2 regions of the Paenibacillus sp. MAHUQ-45 genome follow, and region 2 is predicted to be linked to the other one. Evidence: riboswitches for the same ligand, from Rfam matches in the RefSeq annotation. Region 2 holds a riboswitch; the other holds the start of a gene.
The links. A riboswitch is a leader RNA that binds a small molecule or an ion and turns the genes downstream of it on or off. The one in region 2 is predicted to bind cyclic di-GMP.
Positions count from the first base shown of each region.

Region 1: linked by a shared signal. The riboswitch ahead of AC3Y23_RS03750 (thiamine pyrophosphate-binding protein) and the one ahead of AC3Y23_RS21800 (anti-repressor SinI family protein) in region 2 are both predicted to bind cyclic di-GMP.

Region 1 covers NZ_JBYUPV010000002.1:9,798-13,060, forward strand. Annotated here, with positions in the region: gene AC3Y23_RS03745 (carboxymuconolactone decarboxylase family protein) at 1-8, opposite strand, end outside; gene AC3Y23_RS03750 (thiamine pyrophosphate-binding protein) at 24-1,661, opposite strand; cyclic di-GMP riboswitch class I at 1,848-1,940, opposite strand; gene AC3Y23_RS03755 (hypothetical protein) at 2,228-2,494, shown strand; gene AC3Y23_RS03760 (methyl-accepting chemotaxis protein) at 2,511-3,263, opposite strand, start outside.
Region 2 covers NZ_JBYUPV010000011.1:64,794-68,056, reverse strand. Annotated here, with positions in the region: gene AC3Y23_RS21805 (2-oxoglutarate dehydrogenase E1 component) at 1-594, opposite strand, end outside; cyclic di-GMP riboswitch class I at 1,115-1,199, shown strand; gene AC3Y23_RS21800 (anti-repressor SinI family protein) at 1,227-1,379, shown strand; gene AC3Y23_RS21795 (helix-turn-helix domain-containing protein) at 1,485-1,814, opposite strand; gene AC3Y23_RS21790 (TasA family protein) at 1,996-2,583, opposite strand; gene AC3Y23_RS21785 (TasA family protein) at 2,655-3,248, opposite strand.

The DNA of each region.
Region 1 (3,263 bases), on a different contig from region 2:
TCGCTCATAAATTGGCCCCCTAATTAAAGATTCACTACACGGTGTGCAGTAGGTGGTACTTCGTCACGGTCTGTCAACAGTTCGATTACTGCAACCTTGTTCAAGGCTACCGCATCTTCGATCGCAGCGGAGAATTGTTCCAACGTCTCACAGCGATATCCGCTTGCTCCAAGGGATTCACCAAACTTCACGGCGTCCATTGGGACTTCGAATAGGGTTCCGTCAATTCGGCCCGTAGTCTTCTGCATTCCCTTAAGCGCCATATCCAGTTGCATGTTGTTCACAACGATAAAAATAACCGGGATATCCTTACATACTGCTGTATTAATCTCTGCACCGAGCATCATAAAGCATCCATCGCCAGTCACACAGAAGATCGTTTCATCCGGTGATGCAACCTTGGCGCCGATAGCCATGCCAATGGCGTTGCCCATGCAGGCAAAATAGGCATCAAACACAAAACTGCCCGGTTTTTTAACGTTATACCATTTAACGGCATTAAAGCCATGGCTTCCGTCATCCACGAACATAGTGTTGTTGTATGGAATCAGATCACTCATCACATTCATGACTGAAGCCAGAGAGAGACCAGGGAGCTCAGGCAGTTCATCCCGATAGTTAAAGCTTTCGGTAGTACGTTTGGTCACAGAATCTCTATCCAGGTGTTCAAGATAATACACAAGATTATCACGCAGATCCCCGGTGACCGGTATTGTTTGGGAGGTCAGAATTTTGCCCACAAACGTAGGATCACTATCGAACTGAATTAAAGTCTCTGGATGGTTCTCACGTTTGAGATTACAGATGGTCATATCGCTCAGGCGGGAGCCCAGTACAATATACAAATCGCTGCGATTTAGCAGATCATCACCATGAGTGCATCCGCCGACACCGACAGGACCGTGATACAGCGGGTGATCCCAAGGAATAGCACCTTTGCCGCCAGGAGAAGTCACGACAGGGATGTTGAAGGTTTCAGCCAATTCGATCAGCTCTTTATGAGCTCCGGAACGGTTAACACCTTTACCCGCAATAATCAGTGGGTTCTCAGCATTGTTGATAGCGTTGATTACACGGTCAAAATTGGAGATGCTTACGAACGATTCGCGCTCTGGATAGACTACCGGGAATTCTTCCAGCAGTTCTGTCTGAACGTCGAAAGGCAAGCAAAGATGAACGGGACCACGGTTACCGCTCAGAGCAATCGAGATAGCATGATTGAAAATGGTACTGAAGTTATCGCCACGTTCTACAAGCTTGCTGAATAGAGTAGCCGGTTTGAACATATCAGCAAGATCAGCCAGATATGAGGAAGAATCCTGACATTGCGGAATACCTAATTCTTTTATGGATTGATGACCTGTAATAAATAGTACCGGAAGGTTATTCGCTTTGGCATGGGCCGCTGCAGTCAGTAGGTTCGTTCCTCCGGGACCGGATGTTCCGAAAGCAACACCTAGTCCGCCAGTCTTAAGGGCATAGCCTGCGGCTTCAAACCCGGAACTGGATTCATGTCTTCCAGGAATAAACTCAATACCGTAATCCACCATCTTTAGAACTAAAGGACAAATGGATTTACCAATAATACCAAATGAATGGGTTACTCCGAGATTACGTAGTGCCTCCGCCATAAAATCTGCGACTGTCTTCAAAAAAAACACCTCTCAAGTGTATGAATTGGGATAAGTAAAAAGATAAATATATTATCGTTCTGGTGATGCGAAATGATTAGAACGATACAAACGGGTATAAAGAAACAACAAAACCTGTGCTCGAATAATGGAGCACAGGTTGGAAGCAAAAAACCGCCACTCAGACCGCAAGATTAAGTCGATCCTCCTGGTTTTCTCTGCAACCTGGCAGTCATGGCCTCAGAAAAATGAGGCTGTAGATCCATGGCTTTGCGTCATTCCTTTTCAGGAATTTTGCCCATATAAATTATATAACTAATTATAAGAATAATTTTCCTTTACATTATATTCCTAGCTCGTCTTTGTCAATATATTTTACACAAATGAACTCGGAATTTGACGAAAAAAATGAAAGAGAATAGGGATATAGTTTTAATTTAAAATGTATCCAAGGGGGTATTGTAAATTAGAATGCGGTTACAAAATAGAGCGAAAATAAACTATTAATTGGGTCAGTATGGAATATTTGACTAGAGGGGTTGGTGCAAAAATGCAAATTGGATCAAAACAATTGGATGGAGAAGATTAGATAATAATTGAAGAAATTAGTTGACTCATCATTTGCCGTGATATTTTTAATGAAAGAATTGAATCCAAATACTTATTTTTTTCTAAACTATAATGGAAGTGAGTGGGTTAAAAGTAGGATGCTTGAGAGGGGAGAAGGCGAATCGTTATTTGTGAGTATGAATTTTACGGAAAGGTCTGAAAGCGATATAATGCAAACGTTTCATAAGTTTGAAAAACTGCCGTATAAAATAGAGCTTATACGGCAGTTTTGTGCTGAAAGGAACAAAAATTAAATTTTGATGACAAATTCTAAAATTTAAAAATATGAATCGTTTTTTGTAGCTGGAAGACGGCTGACGTCATTTTTTCACTCTCTTCTGCAACAGATTCCAGAGCATTGATCTGCTCACTCATCGATGCAGAGACCTCTTCAGTGCTGGCCGCTGTTTGCTGGGTAATGGCGGAGATGTTCTCGATCGCAGAGGAGATTTTCAGGGCACTGTCCAGCATCAGATCGCTTTCCGAAGAGAAGGCGGCGATCTGCTCGGTAATGTACTGTACGCTTTGGACAATTTGCCCGAAAATTTGTGCAGTCTGAATGATCATTTCATTCTGTACCTGAACGACTTCCTCATTGATGGTAATATTCGCAATGGCTTCCTTGATATCGGCTTCAATGCTTCGCACCAAGCTGAAGACCTCTTTGGTCGAGGCCGTTGATTCCTCAGCCAGTTTGCGAACTTCGTGGGCGACCACGGCGAACCCGCGGCCATGCTCTCCGGCACGGGCAGCTTCGATGGAAGCATTCAAGGATAACAGGTTGGTCTGTTCCGCAATTTCGGTAATTGTCTTGGTAATCATGGTGATACCGCGAGCGTTATGGGAGAGGGCATCAATAGTATCAGCTACTTTTTGTGTAGCTTCAATATTCTTGCGCATGCCTTCCGATTGGGTATCTACCGATTGGCGACCTTGCTCTACTAATTCCAGCGTATGTATAGTTTTCTTGTTCATTTCTTTGGTCGAATAAGCGTAATTGGACACCTTGGTTTCAATATCTTT
Region 2 (3,263 bases):
TTGAATTAGCCGATTCAGCAAATCCTTGCGTTCGGCGGTATTCAATGGCGCAGGTGAGTTAACGGACTCCGCCTGGCTGTTCAACCAGCGAAGTTCCTGTTCATCATGCACATGACCAAATTCGTAGGCTATAGTTTGTGTATAGGCTTGGCGCATCCGGTGAACGGCGTCCCAAGCGGTTTGAATATTATCCGGGACATTCTCCCAAATTAGTGAAGCAGGGAGGGCCATGAGGTCCTCTCGCGTCAATTCATACGTTTCATGATTCAGCCATTTTGTCATAGGATTGTGATCCCGCTCCAGCGGGTCAATATTGGCGGCCAAATGGCCATATATACGAATGTTAGCGATTAGCTTAGAGGCTTTGACAGCCTTGCGAAGCCAAACTGCATCTCCCGAGACGATAGGCTGCGGAGCTGGTTCAGCATCCGGCGCCAGGGGAGGCGGGCCATAAACAGTAAAAAGTTCACGGTAATTATTTTCAACTGAGGAGGGGTCTTTCACAAACTGCTCATACTTCTCCTGAATGTAGCCCAGATTGGGGCCATAATATTTGCTCCAAACAGATTCATTGTAGGGCTCTTTGGCTGCCATGAATACATCCTCCTAACGGATGAACTCCAAACGCGGGGCGCTGGTATGGGCCTTGTTCGGAGCTGTGATGGTTGCGTTTTCATTTCCTTACTATTGTGCTACTTTCGGTGGCCTTAATCAATTCATACTTTCGTCCAATCCAATCGCAAAACGGTATGGTTCAGCCTGGTCATTGATGCCATAGCGCCATAAATAGATTACATCAACAAGTGTAACTATTAAAATAATTCGATAGTCCTCGTTTTTTTTATAAAACCTGATTACAATGCTCGGATATGGGTTAATGGTTCTATAATTAGTCTATTTTGGGTTAGTAGAATTATTAATAAGTTCAAAATTGTGCATTGGGTACAGGTGGTTTCAACTTGGACAGGTATTAGTCAAAAAGAGCTAAACTTTTTACATTTCTCACCTTAGAAATTCCCAGAAAACGACACACTTTTCCGATTCTTTCTTGTATAATGTTATTGCAGTATGGTTTTTAATAATAATTTCTAGCCAGATCCTTTCATGTAAAGGGTCCAGTAAAGGGTAAACCTGTTGAAAGGCAGGGGCACAAAGTCTCGGGTCTAAGGTAGAAATACTACGACGGCCGGACTGCCTGGGGACGCGAAATCTTAGGAGGAGATTTTTTGGATAAGTCCAACCAGGGGAACAACGGAGAACTGCAGACAGTTGATCTGGATTTAGAATGGGTATATTTGCTGCTGAGTGCCAAGAAGGCGGGCATCAAGGCGGAGGAGATTCGCCGTTTCTTTAATGAGAAGGCTTTGAAGGCTATTTAGCAGCTTGAATCATAACAGATACATATAGAGAAGGGCACAGCATATGCTGTGCCCTTCTCTATATGATGGGGCCCCAAGCTATTGAAGCGCTCAGGGCCGAAATCTTTAATCCTTTTGTTCAAGACGCCATTTTTGATAATCTAGAAATTCCTTGAACTCCCGCTTGCTGATGCCGGAGCTCATTGCCTCTTGCACGAGCCGGAACCATTCCGAATCCAGCGGCGTCTCTTCAGTGTCGGAGAGGTCTCCATATAGCAACACGTGAATAGATACTTGTAGTGCGTCGGCAATTTTTTCAATGAATTGGATAGAGGGGTTGGACTGAATATTTCTCTCAACATTACTCAGGTACGACTTGGCCACATCCGCCTTGTCCGCAAGTTCGGATAAGGATAAGCCCTTCTCGACCCGGAGTTCATGGATGCGCCCTCCCATATTATCAGGCACGATGACAACGCCCCTCCGTACTTTTTGTATAAGTATAACAAATTTCCTTGAAACGGACAAAGACACATTGCTGTTCAGAGGAGAAAAGAGGAGGGGATTGGAGCAAAAACCGGCATGTCTTAGCCCGGTGAAGGGTGTAAGAGATGCCGGTAGTTTTTAGGAATCAGACTTATTTTAATTCTCCGGCGCCTTGCTTGGCGTTGAAGGTCAACTTCACGTCCAGTTTGTCACCTTGGAAGATGTTTTGATCCTGGCCGTTCTCAACGAACTCAAAGGCTAATTTGAGCGTCTTGGATTGGGCTGCGGAGATGCCGCCTGGGAAGGCATTGGCTACCAAATCGTAGCCTGGATTGCTCTGCAAATCCTTGAGTGTTGCTTCGGCAACGACATGGCCAGCAATTGAGCCGCTAGTATAGCTGCTGTCAAGGAGCTTTACTTTAAAGTGAGCACCCAGATCCTGTCCGGCGTTGTTGCTGTTAGTATCAGTTACGATATACGTAGTAACCAGCTTCAGTTCTTTAATGTCGAGCGAGCCGCTATTCTGCAGAGTGAAGTTGCGGACAGCGATGTCACCTGGCTTCAGATTGCTCAGGTTCACATTTTGCTCAGGATTAGTATTCAGATCCAGCGTACCAGCGGCGAAAGTTGCTGTGCTTTCCGCTGTATCGCTGAAGTAAGCGAAGGTGCCGCCCCCGATTAAAGACAATCCCAAAGCCGCCGTTGCTACGCCAAGACCCAATGTTTTTTTGATACCCATGAATAAATTCCTCCTCTTATATGGTTAATAAAATGGTAGACAAAATAGTTAATGCGTTGAGATCGAACGGCTTACTTGTATTCGCCAGCGCCTTGTTTAGCCTCGAAGGTCCACTTCAATTTCAGGCTGTCTCCCTGGTAGTAGTTCTGAGGCTGGAGGTTGTCGACAAAGGCAAACTGAACAGACAGCTTATCCAGAGTTCCTGCCTTGATCCCTGATTTTTCGCCGAAAACTGAACCAAGGATGCCTGCTTTTACAAGGTCAGGCGAAAGGTTTTCCAGCTCAGACAGTTTTTTAATCAGAACCGGAGAAGTGATCTTGTCTTTATTAACCAGGAAGGTGACCACGATGTCATCTTTCAAGTTATGGGTTCCATTGTCATTGTTCACGTCTATAACTTCAGTTGCCGTTTTCAGCAGCACTTGGGAAATATCAAGTGAGCCGCTATTCTTCAGCTTGAAGTCTCTGGTGATGATATCACCTGGCTTGAGATTGTTGAGGTCCACGATCACAGAGGGATCAGAATCCAAGCTCAATGTTCCGTTGTTAAAAGAAGCTGTACTTTGCGCGGTATCGCTGAAATATGCGAAGGTTCCCCCGCCGACCAAAGTCAATCCAAGCGCTGCTGAGACAACGCCCAGCCCCAGTGTTTTTTTAATATTCATTCTTTCATCCCTCTC